Regions from separate parts of the Sodalis sp. RH14 genome, predicted to be linked through region 4. Evidence: predicted binding sites of a transcription regulator. Region 4 holds the regulator's gene; each other region holds the start of a gene.
The links. Region 4 encodes PurR, which represses purine synthesis genes. Its sites were predicted from a motif close to CANGCAAACGTTTGCNTG; they were not measured.

Region 1 (4,346 bases), 760 kb from region 4:
CCGCGGAGCAAATCCAGTCCTGCGGCATGACCATGAAAAAAGCGCTCTATATCAAGGGCGCCGCCACCGCCGCCATGAGCGGCGAGCTGGATCTGGCGGCGCTGCCGTCCCGCCCGGACCCGGAAGTGATCGCCACCCTGTCGCGCCTGCCGGGCATCGGGGTCTGGACGGCGGAAATGCTGATGATTTTTGCGCTCGGCAGGCCCGATATCCTGAGCTGGGGCGATCTGGCCATTCGTCGCGGCATGATGAATCTGTACCGCCATAAGGAACTGCCCCGCGAGCGCTTCGAACGCTATCGCCGCCGCTATTCGCCTTACGGCACCACCGCCTCGCTGTATCTGTGGGCCTGTTCGGCGCCGGGGTTCAGCATACATGCTCCGATTGTCCCTGGCGATGCGCGCAGCGCCGAACCGGCAACGGCGGCGAAATAATGCCCAGGCGGGCCGAATCACGGCAAAAAAATACCCCGCGGGCGGGCGCCGGCGGGGTAGAGGGAAGACGATAATCAGGCGCTGAGCCAGCCCAGCTTAATCACAAACAGAATTGACAGCACGATCAGCGCCGCGTTCAGGTCGCGGGTGCGTCCGGCCAGCAGTTTTACCACCGTCCAGGTGATAAAGCCGAAGGCGATGCCGTTGGCGATAGAGTAGGTCAGCGGCATGGTCAGCGCGGTGACGGTGACGGGCGCCGCGACGGTGATGTCCTTCCAGTCGATTTCCGCCAGGCCCGAGGTCATCAGCACCGCGATAAACAGCAGGGCGGGCGCGGTGGCGAATGCCGGCACGCTGGAGGCCAGCGGCGCGAAGAACAGGCTGAGCAGAAACAGGATGCCCACCACGATAGCGGTCAGGCCGGTACGGCCGCCGGCGCTGACGCCCGCTGCCGACTCGATATAACTGGTGGTGGTGGAGGTGCCGAGCAGCGAGCCGAACAGCGCGGCGGCGCTGTCGGCGATGAGCGCTTTACCCATGCGCGGGATATTGCCCGCCTCGTCGGTCAGGCCGGCGCGTTTGGTTACGCCTATCAGGGTGCCGGAATTATCGAACACGTCCACGAACAGGAACGCGAACACCACGCTTACCAGGGAAATATTCAGCGCGCCGCGAATATCAAGCTGCAAAAAGGTCGGCGCAATGGACGGCGGCATGGAGATCACGCCGAAAAATTGGCTGTAACCCATGGCGATGGACAGGAACGTCACCGCCAGGATGCCGATCAGCACCGCGCCGGGCACCCGGCGGGCTTCCAGCACTACAATCAGCACAAACCCCAACATGGCGAACAGCGGACCCGCTTTGCCTAAATCGCCCAGGCCCACCAGGGTGGCCGGATTGGCGACCACGATGCCGGCGCCTTCAAGGGCGATAATGGCCAGGAATAACCCAATCCCGGCGGCAATGCCCGAGCGCAGCGGCAACGGAATGCTGGTGATGATCCACTCGCGGATCTTGAAAATCGACAGCGCGAAGAAAATCAGCGCCGATAAAAACACCGCTCCCAGCGCAATCTGCCAGGTATAACCCATATGTAAAACCACGGTATAGGTAAAGAACGCGTTTAGCCCCATGCCCGGCGCCAGCGCGATCGGGTAGTTGGCGATAAAGCCCATCAGCGCCGAACCGATGGCGGCGGCCAGACAGGTGGCGACAAACACCGAGCCTTTATCCATACCGGTGGCGCTCAGGATCGACGGGTTAACAAACAGAATATATGCCATTGCCAAAAAGGTGGTCAGCCCGGCCAGAATTTCGGTTCGTACGTTGGTACGATGGGCCTTTAATTGAAATAGTTTTTCTAACATGGGAGTTTTCTCATTGAAGTTGTCTGCACAGCCAAAGCAATCGCTATGCCACTATTGCAACCGCATGCCAAAGGCGGCAATGGGTGAAGCAGGCGCATTATATAGGTAATTCTAAATTTGCCGCAGCAAAAACGTAATCGGTTGCGCGGACGGCGGCACCATAAGCGTGCCGTCGCCGCACCATTAAGGTGCGTGGGCGCCTTTATGGTGCGCGGCGCGGCCGCTCCGGTGTGGCGCCAGGGTCGCGGCCACCCTCGGCAGACTTGCGTGACATCACATTTCCGCACGTCTTTTTGACCTCTCTCACGCTTCACGCATCAGAAATCAACCCTTTCTTGAACATTTTTTTCACATTATCTATACATAGCGGTGTAATTTATTTCTTTCTTATGAAATAAATTACAGCGATTCCCGGGCTCGTGGTTCCGTTGTTGTTTCGCCGTCGCGGCTGAGCCAGGCCAACCCATCGTTTTCCGGGGAAATACCATGATAAAACACCTGCTTGCGTTGACCCTTTTTCTTGCCGCCCTGGTCGGCGGCGCCCAGGCTGCGGCTGACGACGGCCCCCAGTTTCGCTGCAAGCCGGGCGAAACCTATTATATGAATGTGATGGTCACCGGCGTGGAGTATTGGTTTCCGGTGTATGAGATGTTCAAACAGGCGGCGCACCAGCTGGGCTGTAAAACGGTGTATGGCGGCACGCCGGCGTATGACGTCAACCAGCAGTTGGCCAGCTTTGAACAGGTACTGGCGCAAAAACCGGCCGGCATTTTTTTGCATCCGATGAACCCCGATCCCTTTATCGAGCCGATTAACCGGGCGGCGGAGGCCGGCATCCCGGTGGTGACCTTTGCCGCCGATTCGCCCAACAGCAAACGCGTCGCGTATATTACCTCCGATAACTTTCGCGAAGGCCGCGCCGCCGCCGACCTGATGGGCAAAGCCATTAACGGCAAAGGGGAGTACGCGGTGCTGGAAAATCCCGGCCAGGACAATCACGACCGGCGGGTCAGCGCCTTTATCGACGAAATGAAAACCCATTACCCGGATATCAAACTGGTGGGCCGCGCGGCGACCAATCAGGATCCGTCGAAAGCCTACAACGCCGTACTGTCTATCCTGCAGGCGCATCCCAACCTGTCGGTGCTGTTTATGCCGGAAGCCAGTTCCGCCATCGGCGCCGCCCAGGCGGTGGTGGAAAACGGCGGTAAGGTTAAGGTGATAACGGTGGACGTGAACGCCAAGGTGCTGGATATGATCAAGGCGGGCCAGGTGTTCGCCGCCATCGATCCCAACCAGGGGGTGCAGGGCTATATGGGATTTATGACGCTGTTCCTGGCGGCGCATCCTGACCTGATCGATCCGATGAATGATGCCAAACGCACCGGCGCCAACCCCTTTTCCTTCCCCTTGCTGGATAACGGCTATGCCGTGGTCACCAAAGATAACGCCGATGATTTCCGCTGGGACGGCTATTTGAAACGCCGGGGCACCAAAGGAATTAATGAGTAGGGTACCCGCCACGCCGGCGCGTGGCGCGCCGGTTGTCTGCGACGCGTTCACGCGCGGGAAGTTCGCCATGTCATTACGTTTAACCCTGAGGGAGAGGCCATGTCAGCACCCCTAGCTTTACGGCTTAGCGGCATCAGCAAATCCTTTGGCCCCGTCAAGGCATTGGATAACGTCGAGTTTGCCCTGGCGGCCGGGGAAATCCACGCCCTGGCGGGAGAAAACGGCGCGGGAAAATCCACCCTGATGAATATCATCGACGGCATCATCAAACCCGATGCCGGTCGCATCTGGGTGAATGAGCGGCCGGTTGCGATCCACTCTCCCGCCGACGCCCAGCAGCTGGGCATCGGTCTGGTTCACCAGGAAATCGCCCTGTGCCCTGATATTTCCATTTATGAAAATATTTATATGGCCCATATCAACGGGTCGGGAAAGTCCTGGATCAATCATGGCGCATTGCGCCGCCAGGCCCAGGCGGTGATGGACAGGCTGGCGCCGATCCCGGTAACCGCCCGTGTCGGTAGCCTGCCCTTATCGCAGCAGCAGCTGGTGGAAATCGCCAAGGCGCTGACGCTTGACTGCCGCATTCTGATTCTGGACGAACCGACCGCGGCGCTGACCGAGCCCGAGGCGCAGCGGCTGTTCGCCATCGTTCGCCAACTGCGCGCGCAGGGCATGGCGGTGATTTACATCAGCCACCGCATGGCCGAAATCTTCTCGCTGTGCCAGCGGGTCACCATTATGCGCGACGGCCGGACTGTGGGCTGTGAAAACCTCGACGCGCTGACGCCGGACCAGGTGATTACCCGGCTGGTGGGGCGCGAACTGACCCGCCTGTACCCGCCCAAGCGCGCGGACTGCCGGCATCTGGCGCCGGTGCTGGCGGTCGAGGGGCTCTCCGACGATCGGCGGTTCTTCGATATTTCCTTCCAGCTGCGGCCAGGGGAAATCCTGGGCATCGGCGGCCTGATGGGGTCCGGGCGCACCGAAATCGCCCAGGCTATTTGCGCCATCGATGCCCTCAAGCGCG
Region 2 (4,346 bases), 1.7 Mb from region 4:
CCCATTCCAGCCCGCTGTAATACTCCACTGGTAGCATTGGAGCGAGATGTTCCAACGCCAGGCTCAGCGCGGCGGGATCGCTATGGTTAAGATTCAGGTGGCCGACCTTACGCCCCGGGCGCACCTCTTTTTCATACCAATGCAGATGGACCAGCGGCTCGGCCAGCCATTCGGCGTTGCAGTCGGTGCCGATAAGATTAACCATCACCGACGGTGCCGTGACGGCGGGTTTAGGCATCGGCAGGCCGAGGATGGCGCGCAGGTGCAGCTCGAACTGGCTGATGGACGCGCCGTTTTGCGTCCAGTGCCCACTGTTGTGCACCCGTGGCGCCAGCTCGTTAATCAACAGATCATCGCCGTCGATAAAACATTCCATCGCCATCACGCCGACATATTTTAGTTCATGCATTATTGCCGAGAGCATGCTCTCGGCCCGGCGCTGCAATCTGTCGTCCGGCCGGGCAAAAACCACGCTGGTGCGCAGGATGCCGTCCTGATGCAGGTTATGCGTCAGCGGATAAAATACCCTGTCGCCGTTATGGCCGCGGGCGCCGATCAGCGAAACTTCGCCGGAAAAGGCGATACCGCGCTCAACGATACAACTGCCGTAGCACTCCTGGGGCAGCGCCGCCTCTTCGCCGGGTACGAGACGCCATTGGCCGCGCCCGTCATAGCCGCCCACGCGCCGCTTGACGATGGCCAGGTCGCCAAAGGAGGCAAACACCTGCGGCCATTGCGCCGCCGCGGTCAGTTCTTCCCAGGGCGCGGTGGCAAGCCTCAGGCTGTCCAGCAGCTGTTTTTGCGTCAGCCGGTCGGCAAGCCGCGGGAAAATATCGCGGTTAACAAAGGCATTATGCTGGGCCAGCTCGCGGGTAAGGGGGGTCTGCGGCCAGCGCTCGATCTCGGCGGTAATCACGCTTTGCGCCACCGGCACCGAGCCGGGATCGGCGTCAAGCCCCACCGGGAAGACTGCAATGCCCAGCGGCTCGCCGGCCTGGCGCAGCATGCGCCCAAGCTGGCCGTTGCCCAGGATACAAACCGGTTTCATGCTTCCTCCCGCGGATCGGGATGCGCCAGCACCTCGTCAGTCTGCGCCACACGCCAGGCCGCCAGCCGGGCGGATAATTCCCGATCGTGCAACGCCAGGATCTGCGCCGCCAGCAGTGCGGCGTTGGCCGCGCCGGCCTTGCCGATCGCCAGGGTACCCACCGGCACGCCGCGCGGCATCTGGACAATGGAATAGAGGCTGTCGACGCCGCTTAATGCCGCGCTCTGCACCGGCACGCCAAGTACCGGCACCAGCGTTTTTGCCGCCAGCATGCCGGGCAGATGGGCGGCACCGCCCGCGCCGGCGATAATCACTTCAAACCCGGCGGCGGATGCCTGTTCAGCAAAGCGGAAGAGCTTGTCGGGGGTGCGATGCGCCGAGACGATCTCCACATGACAGGCAAGCTGCAGCGTGGCGAGAATGTCAGCGGCGAATTGCATCGTGGCCCAGTCGCTTTTGGACCCCATGACGATGGCGATTTTTGCCGGGGCAAGATTGGATTGCATGCGCGTGGTGCTCCTGTAAATGTTGCCGACCGCTCTCCCACAGCCTGCGCCGCAATGCGTCCGCGCAGGCTATCAGAAAGAAGAGGGCGTAGAGCATATCATGTGCGCCTGGAGAGGAAAACGGTTGCGTAGCCGCCGGCGCTATAAATTGCGCCGCTTAATCGAAGGGGAACTCAATCAACTCGACGCTGGCCCCGGTAACCCGGATCATCGACCCCTGAAGATGCCAGGCGCCCAGTACCGCGCGATGGGCGATGCCCGCCGCGGTCTGCACGGCATGGATCGCCGGCCGGTGGGTATGGCCATGGATCATCCAATCGGTCCCATGACGCACAAGCGCGGCGGTAACCGCCTCTTGGCTGACGTCCATAATCGTCTGGGATTTCGTCATATTGGCGCGCTGGCTGCTGGCCCGCATCCGTCCGGCAATGCGCAGGCGCCATCTCAGCGGCAGCGCCAGGAACAGGCGCTGCAGCCAACGTTGATTGATCCGCCGGCGGTAGCGTTGATAAGCCTGATCATCGGTACACAGCGTATCGCCGTGCAGGACCAGCACCGACCGGCCGTACAGGGTAAGCAGTTGTTCTTCCGGCAGCAGCGTCATGCCGCTGGCGGCGGCAAAATCCCGGCCCAGCAGGAAATCCCGGTTGCCGTGGATAAAAAAACAGGGTATTCCCCGAAGCGCCAGCGCATTCAGCGCCGCGGCTATCTCGCCGTGCAGCGGGGAAGGGTCGTCATCGCCAATCCAGGCTTCGAACAAATCGCCCAGGATATAGAGCGCGTCGGCGTGGACGGCCTGCCGTTGCAAAAAATGCAGAAAACCGGCGGTAATCGCCGGTTCCTGGACGCTAAGATGAATATCCGCAACAAACAGGGTTGCCATGGCAACGATTTATTCGTCTACGGTCACGCCGGTTATGATCACATCTTCTTTCGGTACATCCTGATGCGGGCCGCTGTTGCCGGTCGCCACGTTTTTAATCTTATCGACTACATCCATACCGTCGGTTACTTCGGCGAAAACGCAATATCCCCAACCGTCCGGGCGTTCGGAACGGAAGTTCAGGAAGTCGTTATCCACCAGGTTAATAAAGAATTGCGCGGTGGCGGAATGCGGATCGTTGGTGCGGGCCATGGCCAGGGTGCCGCGATTGTTCTTCAGGCCATTGTTGGCTTCGTTTTTCACGGTGGCGCGGGTTTTTTTCTGCGTCATGCCGGGTTCAAAACCGCCGCCCTGGATCATGAAACCATTAATAACGCGATGGAAAATGGTATTATCATAAAAGCCGTCACGGCAATAGGTCAGGAAGTTCTCAACGGTTAACGGCGCTTTGTCGGCGAAGGTCTTAATAACGATATCGCCGTGATTGGTATGAAGAGTGACCATAAATAGTTGTCCTACGAGTCGGTAAAAGAGTTGCTCACACGAAGTGATCAAGCAGACTGGATTTATAACATAAGTCTGCCATGGAGTCAGCATTCACCGCAGCGGATGACCATTTCTGTTATTCTGGCAAGCCAGGCCGTGCTGTTGGCCGGGGATAACCCGCCGTTTGAAAACCAGGGCCCCGTCCTTGCATTACCGACGCCTTCAGGGTTCAATACGCTGTTGGAAAATACCCTGTCTCAACTTGTCGCTATACACACGTACCCGTTAACACCATGGAATGAATGTCGATGCTGAAGATTTATAATACCCTGACACGTCAAAAAGAGGATTTCCAACCCATTCATGCCGGTAAAGTCGGTATGTACGTGTGCGGCATCACCGTTTATGACCTTTGTCATATCGGCCACGGCCGGACGTTTGTCGCCTTCGACGTCGTTACCCGGTACCTGCGTTTTAAAGGTTATGAGGTGAAGTATGTGCGTAACATCACCGATATTGACGACAAGATCATCAAACGGGCCCATGCCAACGATGAAAGCATCGATACGCTTACCGGCCGTATGATCGCTGAAATGCACCGGGACTTCGACAGCCTGAATATTCTGCGTCCGGATGAAGAACCACGCGCGACCTTGCACATGGCCGATATCATCGACATCGTGGCGGTCTTGCTGCAAAAAAACCATGCCTACCAGGCCGCCAACGGCGATGTCATGTTCGCTGTGGACTCCGACCCCACCTATGGCGTGTTATCGCGTCAGGATCTCGAGCAGTTGCAGGCCGGCGCCCGGGTGGATATCGACGATGTCAAACGCAACCCGATGGATTTCGTCTTGTGGAAAATGTCCAAGGAAGGCGAGCCCAGCTGGCCGTCGCCATGGGGACCGGGGCGTCCGGGCTGGCATGTGGAATGCTCGGCCATGAACTGCAAGCATTTGGGCAATCATTTCGATATTCACGGCGGCGGTTCGGACCTGATGTTTCCCCACCACGAAAACGAAATCGCCCAGTCGAGCTGCGCCCACGAAGGGCCTTATGTCAATTATTGGATGCATTCCGGCATGGTGATGGTCGATCGGGAAAAAATGTCCAAATCGCTGGATAACTTTTTTACCGTGCGCGACGTGCTGAAATATTACGATGCGGAAACGGTGCGGTATTTCCTGATGTCCGGCCATTACCGCAGCCAACTGAATTACAGTGAAGATAATCTCAAACAGGCCAGATCCTCCCTTGAGCGGCTTTACATCGCCCTGCGCGGTACTGATGCAGCGGCCGTGCCCGCCGGCGGCGAGTCGTTTGTCGACCAGTTTACCGCCGCCATGGATGATGATTTTAATACGCCGGAAGCGTATTCGGTGTTGTTCGAGATGGCCCGCGAAATCAACCGCCTGAAGGTGGA
Region 3 (4,346 bases), 1.5 Mb from region 4:
GGGCGAGGCGTTGCTTAAATCCCAGCGGCAGCGCGTCGGGCGTCTGGTTGAAAATGGGGCCGAAATCGAACGCCTCGCTCATCTGCGCGATTTTCTGGCGCTGGCGCTTACCGTGCAATCCATAGACGCCCGAGAAAAACCGCAGGTTCTGCGCCACCGTCAGATTACCGTAGAGCGAAAATTTTTGCGCCATATATCCCAGGCGCTGGCGGGCTTTGCCGGAGCTGGTCTTCAAGTCCATTCCCAGCACCAGCGCCTGGCCCGCGGTGGGGATCAGCAGGCCGCACATCATTTTAAAAGTGGTGGATTTACCGGCGCCGTTCGGGCCCAGCAGGCCGAAAATTTCCCCCCGGGTCACCGTGAAATCCACGTTATCGGTCGCGGCAAAATCACCGAACCTCTTGGTTAGCCCCCGGGCCTCGATCACCGTTTCATGCCGGTCGCCGGTTACCTGCGGCATAATATCCGCCAGCGCCTGTTGGGTGGCCGGGCCGCCGCCCAGCAGATCGATAAAGGCATCCTCGAAACGCGGCGCCGTTTCCTCGATATCCGCATCGGACAAGCCGAGCGCCCGGCCCAGGCCCGACCGGTCGGCGTCTTTTTTCAGGATCAGGCGCACGGCTTTGCCCTGGATGACGCCGTCGCCTATTTGTTCCAGCCGCAGCGCGCGCCGCAGCAGCTGGCGGTTGGTGCCGGCGGCGTCATGGGCCAGCCACGTGCGGCCCGCCATGGTCGCCGTCAACGCTTTGGGCGCGCCGCTATAGATCAGTTCCCCTTGGTTCATCAGCAGCACCTCGCGGCACTGTTCCGCTTCGTCCAGGTATGAGGTGCTCCACAGGATCAGCATGCCGTCGTCGGCCAGTTCATGCACCATGCGCCACAGCTCGCGGCGGGAAATGGGATCCACCCCGACCCCCGGCTCGTCGAGCAACAGCACCTTGGGCTGGCCTATCAGCGTGCATGCCAGGCCGAGTTTTTGTTTCATTCCCCCCGACAGCTTGCCCGCCAGCCGGGTGGTAAAGGGCGCCAGCGCGGTAAAAGCCAGCAGGCGCTCGAAGGTGTGCCGGCGCTGTTCGCCGGTAATGCCGCGCAGGCTGGCGTACAGCGTCAGGTTTTCCATCACCGTCAGGTCTTCATACAGCCCGAACTTCTGCGGCATATAGCCAAGGATGGCGTGCAGGCCGGCGTCGTCGCCCACCGGATCCAATCCGGCCACGCGCAGGGTGCCCTGGCTTGGCGTCAGCAGGCCGGCCAGCATGCGCAGCAGCGTGGTCTTGCCCGCGCCGTCCGGGCCGACCAGCCCGGTGACCCCGCCGCTTTGCAGGGTGATGGTAAGGCTGGCCACCGCCGGTTTCGCCAGGGACGCAAAGCGTTTCTCCAGCGCATCCAGCACAATCTGGTTAGCGGGCATAAACATTCCCGCCGGCGGGCTGTGCCGCGGTTGGCTCCTGGCCGTCGGCGAAATCCAGGGTCACCGGCATGCCCTGGCGCAGCCGGTCGTCGGCATCGGTGACGATAATCCGCAGGCGATACACCAAATCGGTGCGCAGTTCCGGCGTTTCCACGTTTTTAGGCGTGAACTCCGCCGTCGGCGAGACAAAGCCGATTTTACCGTGATAGGCCTTGTCCGGCAGGCCGTCGGCGCGAATGATAATCCGGGTGCCGGGCACCGCCTGGTTGAGGTTGCGTTCATCGATATAGGCGCGCACCCACACCGGCCGCGTCAGGGAAAGGGTAAATACGGTGTCGCCGGCGCCAAGCATGCTGCCGACCTCCTGCGCCCGGGTCAGGATAGTGCCGCCCGAGGGCGCCGCCAGCATGGTATCGGTTGCATCCAGGGCGGCCTGGTCACGCGCCGCCTGCGCCTGGGCGAGATCCGCTTCGGCGGAGGCGATCTCCTGCGGCCGGTTGCCGGCCAGGTACTGTTGCAGCTTATCCCTGGCCGCCTGCAGGTTGGCCTTGGCCTGGTTGCTGGCGGTCAGCGCGTCCTCCAGCTGGTCGGCGGAAATGGCCCGTTTGGCCCAGGCGCCCTGCTGGCGATGGTAAAAACTGTCGGCATAATTGAAGGCGGCCTGCAACTGCGCCATCTGCGAGCGCACTTGGGCGATTTCTTCGTTGCGATACCCGGAGCGGGATAAATCCAGTTTGGCCCTGGCGCTGTCCACATTGGCCTGGGCCTGCGCGAGGGCGTTGCGATACGGCGCATCGTCCAGTTTCGCCAGCACCTGGCCGGGATGCACCACATCGCCTTCATCCACCGCCAACTGAGCCAGACGGCCGCCGACGCGGAAACCAAGGTTAACGGTGCGGATATCCACATTGCCGTAAAGGGTCAACGGCCGGTTTTGCTGGCGGTGGTAGTACATGACGCCATAGATCGCCGCGCCCAGCAGCGCGATAACGATGACGGCCGCGGTGATACTTTTTTTATTCATGATTTTTTGCCTGTGTGGCCGGCCTGTTCGGCCCGCAATCCATGAAGGAACCAATCGATATGCTGTGTCAGCACCTGGTTGATCTGGGTAACCTGCGCCGGGCCCAGGTCGCTCCATCCGGTGCGCAGCAGGATGGTTTCCCGCGCCAGCCGGAACGCCAGCACTTCGCCCAGCAGGGCATGCGTGTGGACGATGGTGGCGACCGACAGCGGATCGCAGCCGGTAAAACCCGCCACCAGCCGGGTGATGCGCTGATGCATCGGCGCAATCGCCTGCTGGTGGATAATGGCGTAGGCCCCAGTGGGGGAGAGCTGCTCCCGCGAGATGATTTTACTCAGATTCAGCGTTTCGCTGCGGGCCAGCAGCCCGGTCATGGTCAGCAGGGACTCATGCAGATAACGCCGGCACTGCCCGGCATCCACCTCCGGCTGCGCCAGCAGCGCATCAATTTGTTGCGCCTGTGAATGCAGGGACTGGGCGATAAAATCCGCAATCCATTGCGCGACCGCCAGGTACAGCCCTTCCTTGGAGCCGAAATAATAAAAAATCGCCGCGATATTTTGCCCGGACAACTGGGCGATTTCGCGCGTGGTGGCGGTTTGCGGGCCTTTTTCGCCAAATAAGGTAATGCCGGCGGCGATCAGCTGGGCTTTCGCCTGTTCGCCGCGCGCGGTGGGGGCCGGAGAAGGGGGCATGGTGGCTCCAATAAAATAAGTCAAACGTTTGATTAACTTTAACCCCCGCCCGGTTCGCTGTAAAGGACCGCCGTGATTTATTTAGGCGGCTGGCCGCGTCAAGGATGACGTTTCCTGACCGGGGAAACAAACAGACACGGCGATGCCAACATATTCACCGGTCTTTACAGTACTTTAGGTAATTAGTTAATGATTGATAAAATATTACTTGATCTGCAGCGCCAAGATGTCTATTATTTACTTATCGAACGTTAACAAATTAACGTCCAGTCCATTAATGCTTCATACCATGAGAACAGACATTATGAAAAACCTGACACTTGCCATCGCAGCCATCGTATTCAGCACCGTTTCCGCCGGCGCCTTCGCCGCCCAGGAAGTCACCAGCCGTCCCGCCGGCGAACATTCCATCGGCGTGGTATCGTCATCCACCACCAGTAACCTGTCCGATCTGGAATCCCAGCTGGCCGCCAAGGCCGATGCCGCCAACGCCACCTCGTATCGTATTATCGGCGCCGGCGGTAATGACACCCTGCGCGGCAGCGCCGAGCTGTATAAATAAGCTCAACGTAAAAAAACAGCATAAAAAAAGCGGCCGCAGGGCCGCTTTTTTTTGCGTTTGATAAACCTTAGAACTGATAGGTCAAGCCCAGGCCGACCTGGTCATCGTCGGCGATGCCCAGCTTATTGTCTTCGCTGAGACGGTTGATTTTATAATCAACATACGCATTGATATTCTTGTTGAAGAAATAGGTCAGGGACGCGTCATAGTATTTCACCAGATCGACATCGCCGATGCCTTCAACATCGCTGGCCTTGGACTGGAAGTAACCGAACATCGGTTTCAGGCCAAAATCGAACAGATAAGAAGCGATGGCTTCGAAGTTCTTGGTTTTATTGGCGTAGCCGCCGGTGATCGGGGTGTAGTTATGCGTTTCGCCGTACAACGCGGCGGCATAGACGCCGGAATTGTCATATTTCAAGCCGCCCGCCCAGACGTCGGCTTTGTCGCCGTTACCGAGAGCCAGGCTGTTTTGCGGCTGGGTGCGGTTGGACGAGGCATAAGTGCCGAGTACCGACAGGCCGAAATCAAAGGTATAAGACGCCGATGCGCCGTAACCGTCGCCGTTGGATTTGTTGGCGGCACGGGCGTTACCGGAATTTTCGTCGTTGGCGCCCTGGTATTGCAAGCCAAATTTCAGACCGTCGACCAGGC
Region 4 (4,346 bases):
TGGGGGATGAGGTGAACGTAGAACGCGCCGCCACCTTTAACGCCGAGATCGGCGGACATGTGATGTCCGGGCATATCATGTGCACTGCCGAGATTGTGAAAATCGTGACGTCGGAAAATAATCGGCAGATTTGGTTCAGAATGCCGGACAAAGCGCTGATGAAATATGTCCTGTATAAAGGATATATCGGCATCGACGGCATCAGCCTGACTATCGGCGAGGTGGCGGCCGATAAATTTTGCGTGCATTTAATACCGGAAACCCTGATGCGCACCACGTTGGGTAAAAAAAGGCTGGGGCAGCGGATCAATATTGAAATCGATCCCCAGACCCAGGCGGTGGTGGATACGGTGGAGCGTGTGCTGGCGCAGCGGGAAGCGGCGATTGCCGCGACGTTAAATACCCTTTAACACGCCTGCCTTGAGTGCGGTGTTGGCGGGCCTAGCGTGCCATGGGGCGCTCTGGCGGCCAGGAGATGGCCGCTTCGACCCCATCGGCGCGCTCTCCCTTTAACACGCCTGCCTTGAGTGCGGTGTTGGCGGGCCTAGCGTGCCATGGGGCACTCTGGCGGCCAGGAGATGGCCGCATCGCCCCCATCGGCGCGCTCTCCCTTTACCACGCCTGTCTTGAGTGCGGTGTTAAAGGGCCTGGCGTGCCATGGTATTAACGGGGTACGCGAATACCGCCATCCACGCCTTCCGGGCTGAATAATACCTGCCATAAATGGATATTGCGCGCGCGGAATGCCCCCGCGCAGGCATTCAGGTAATAACTGAACATACGGTAAAAACGGTCGGAGTATTTGTTGGACAGCGCCGGCCAGGCGGCGACAAAACGTTCATACCAGGCCATGAGCGTTTTGTCGTAATCAGAGCCGAAGTTATGCCAGTCTTCCATAACAAAATGCTTTTCGCTGGCATGGGCAATTTGCTGTACCGACGGCAGGCAGCCGTTGGGGAAAATATACTTATTAATCCACGGGTCGACATTCATATCGGTGATATTCGAGCCGATGGTATGCAGCAGGAACAGGCCATCCCGTTTCAGGTTGCGATCGATAACGTCGAAATAGGTGGCGTAATTCTTGGGGCCTACGTGTTCGAACATGCCGACTGAAACAATACGGTCAAATTGCATATCCAGATCGCGATAGTCCTGCAGCAAAATGGTGACATCCAATCCCTCGCAGCGCGTTTGCGCCAGCTTTTGCTGCTCGGCAGAGATAGTGACGCCCTGTACCGATACGCCATAATTCCTGGCCGCGTAGGCGGCAAGCCCGCCCCAGCCGCAGCCCACGTCCAGCAGCGTCAGGCCGGGTCGCAGCTGCAGTTTTTCGCAAATCATCTTCAGCTTATCCTGCTGGGCTTCCTCGAGGGTGGTCGCCTGTTTCCAGTAGCCGCAGGAATATTGCATATAGGGATCGAGCATCTTTTCAAACAGATCGTTACCCAAATCGTAATGTTCTTTGCCCACGATCCAGGCCCGCTTGCGCGACTGGAGGTTCATCAGCCGGGCGGCGGCAATGCGTAAGGTATCTTTTAAATGATGCGGAAGTTTATTCTCCAGACCCGCCCTGAGAACACGCTGGAAAAAAATGTCCAGCCGCTCACACTCCCACCAGCCATCCATGTAACTCTCGCCCAATCCCAAAGATCCATCCTGCAATACGCGCTTAAAAAATCCCGGATTCTTGATTCGGATATCAAATGGTCTTGAACCATTGAGTTCAATACCGGCTTCAGAGAGCAATTCATGGACGATACGGTACCAATCATTATCATGAAAGCTCAGGTCTTCAACGCACGAGGAACTCATAGCTTCTCCATCACCTTTCTTCTGCAGTGCCCCGTCAGGAAAAGCACTCACCATGCCTGCGGGCTTTATAAGAATCCACGGTTATCCGTGGTGTCTGAAGTATCACCATCAACAGAGGAATATAAAGTAAACCTTAGACTGCGACTTAGCCGGGCGCTTTATAAAAGGGTGATGTCATGTTGGAAAACACGACATACTTTTATACAAATTTATTAGACAACTCGTTATAATTGTTAACGATATTGAGTATAAGCCTGCATTTTAATTTAGACAATAGCTAACGCGCTAATGTATTTCCCATTATAACTTAATGATTTCTCGCTGAAACAATAACTCTTTGCGCAGAGATCATTATATGAAAAATCTTGTGTCCGAGGCGGACGGCGCTTTACATAGCAACAGACCCTGGAGGCGCCAGCCCGTTGCCCGGGCCTGGCGCGTGGCCTTAAGCGGGGAAGGGACCGTCTGCGACCGAACGGCGTTCAATCAGCGACGGATGGACTTCGATGGTTTTGGCGTTCTCGCGTTTGCTGGTAATCCTATCGAGCAGCATGGTAAGCGCCGCCTCGCCCAAATCCTCTTTAGGCTGATGGATGGTGGTCAGCGCCGGGCTGAAAAAGCACGAATTGCGCACGTTGTCGTAGCCGATGATAGAAATATCCTCAGGTACGCTCAGGCCCATTTCATTAATGGCGCACAGTGCGCCCATGGCCATAATGTCGCCGCCGCAGAAGACCGCGGTGGGACGCGGCGTTTGCGCCAGGATTTGTTTCATCGCCAGGTAGCCGGATTCAGGCTCGAAATTGCCTTGCACAATCCAGCGGTCGTTTAACGGGATGCCGGCCTCCGCCATGGCATGCAGATAGCCGCGGTGGCGGCCGCCGCCGGTGTTGCGCGCCAGCTGTCCGGGAATGGCGCCGATGGCGCGATGGCCGCGTTTAAGCAAATATTGCGTCGCCATATAACCGCCGGCAAAGGCGTTATCGATAATGGTGTCGGTAAAATCACGGCGAGCCTCACCCCAATCCATGACCACCATGGGGATATGCTGATATTCCTCAAGCATATCCAGCAGCGTTTCGGGATACTCGGCGCACATCACCAGCAGGCCGTCGACGCGCTTTTGCGCCAGCATCGCCAGATAGGCGCGCTGTTTTTCGAGATCATTGTGCGAATTGCACAATATCAGGGTATAACCGCGAGCAAAGCAATGGTGCTCAATCGCCTCGATAATTTCGGCGAAATAGGGCGCCTCGCTGGTGCTGGCGAGCAGGCCGATGGACTTGGTGCGATTGACCTTCAGGCTGCGCGCCACGGCGCTGGGTGAATAATGCAGTTGTTTAATGGCGTCCAGCACGGCAATTTGAGTGTCTTGCGCAACAAAACGGGTTTTATTGATCACATGCGAAACGGTGGTTGTCGATACATTAGCGCGTTTTGCCACATCTTTAATGGTTGCCATGCCTTTGATACTCCCGTACGCCCTGGCTGGAATAATGTCTGTCGAAGGCGCAAGCACTTTCCGACGCTGTGGAATTAACCGTTAATTTTCGTTCATCCCGCGCCAAAGTGAAAGTGTTAAATGTGGCGGCTACAGGTTGGGAGCAAGCTTTTTCATCGCTGTTATGGCAAACTGACGATAACTGCTCTGCGGGCCGGTGGATAAGGCCGGCGCCCTGGTTTACGTTAAGGAGATAGAATGGACAGCGATTTAAAAATGTCGTTACTGACCACGGTGTTCTCGCTGCTGGTGATTATTGTCTTCAGCTTTACCGCCGTCATGAACTGACACCCTCTCGGTTCAGATATAAAAAAGAGGAGCCTTGGCTCCTCTTTTTTTTCCGGCGCGCCTTCAGCGGATATTTTTCGGCGTGACCACCCGGCGGGCGCCCACGTAATGATCCTGCCAATAATCCTCACTCAGATAGCTGATACGGATATCGCTGCCGGTGCGGGGCGACTGGATAAAGCGACCATTGCCAAGATAGACGCCGACGTGATCCGCCGCGCCGCGATTGGAAATATGGAAAAAGACCAGGTCGCCGCTTTCCAGCTCGTCTTTCTTAACCGGCGCTGCGTCGCGCAGGTGGTACATTTCGTTGGCGGTGCGCGGCATATGGATGCGTACCACATCCTTGTAGGCGTAATAAATCAGGCCGCTGCAGTCAAAGCCGGTATTAGGCGACATGCCGCCCCAACGGTAAGGCTTGCCCATTTGGGAGAGGAGTTTATTCATGGCGGTAAGCTTGGCGGTCTGGTAGCGTTTCTTATGGCTCTCGCTCATCTTTATCGGCTGATCGTTGGCCACCAGTTCTACCGCCGCCTGATCTTTTATCATCCGGTGCCGGCCGTAACCTTTTTTATAGCCTTTTTTCGGCGGAGTGAAGGAGGCTATTTTTTTCGTCGCCGTGGTTTTTGATGCCTTGGCAAGAGGGGACGTTTTGCTTTTCTTCGCGCCGGTTTTCGCCACCGCGGGTTCCAAAGGCCGTTTCACGCCGGCTTTTTCATGCGCCGGTTCCGGCGATTTTTTA

Region 1: ACL2XQ_RS16750 (NCS2 family permease) is a predicted target of PurR. The motif match lies at 1,935-1,952, and genes of this name have one in related genera.
Region 2: purE (5-(carboxyamino)imidazole ribonucleotide mutase) is a predicted target of PurR. The motif match lies at 1,668-1,685, and genes of this name have one in related genera.
Region 3: cecR (transcriptional regulator CecR) is a predicted target of PurR. The motif match lies at 3,148-3,165, and genes of this name have one in related genera.

What each region holds. Positions count from the first base shown of each region.
Region 1 is NZ_CP178739.1:3,683,035-3,687,380, reverse strand. It holds partial or broken gene ACL2XQ_RS16755 (DNA-3-methyladenine glycosylase family protein) at 1-356, shown strand, start outside; gene ACL2XQ_RS16750 (NCS2 family permease) at 509-1,804, opposite strand; gene ACL2XQ_RS16745 (substrate-binding domain-containing protein) at 2,291-3,316, shown strand; gene ACL2XQ_RS16740 (sugar ABC transporter ATP-binding protein) at 3,416-4,346, shown strand, end outside.
Region 2 is NZ_CP178739.1:1,228,942-1,233,287, forward strand. It holds gene purK (5-(carboxyamino)imidazole ribonucleotide synthase) at 1-1,048, opposite strand, end outside; gene purE (5-(carboxyamino)imidazole ribonucleotide mutase) at 1,045-1,554, opposite strand; gene ACL2XQ_RS05420 (UDP-2,3-diacylglucosamine diphosphatase) at 1,712-2,437, opposite strand; gene ppiB (peptidylprolyl isomerase B) at 2,447-2,941, opposite strand; gene cysS (cysteine--tRNA ligase) at 3,232-4,346, shown strand, end outside.
Region 3 is NZ_CP178739.1:4,435,880-4,440,225, reverse strand. It holds gene ACL2XQ_RS20260 (ATP-binding cassette domain-containing protein) at 1-1,411, opposite strand, end outside; gene hlyD (secretion protein HlyD) at 1,401-2,435, opposite strand; gene cecR (transcriptional regulator CecR) at 2,432-3,130, opposite strand; gene bhsA (multiple stress resistance protein BhsA) at 3,435-3,692, shown strand; gene ACL2XQ_RS20240 (porin) at 3,760-4,346, opposite strand, start outside.
Region 4 is NZ_CP178739.1:2,923,287-2,927,632, forward strand. It holds gene ACL2XQ_RS13335 (riboflavin synthase subunit alpha) at 1-410, shown strand, start outside; gene cfa (cyclopropane fatty acyl phospholipid synthase) at 664-1,815, opposite strand; gene purR (HTH-type transcriptional repressor PurR) at 2,261-3,277, opposite strand; gene ACL2XQ_RS13350 (YnhF family membrane protein) at 3,515-3,604, shown strand; gene ACL2XQ_RS13355 (NlpC/P60 family protein) at 3,668-4,346, opposite strand, start outside.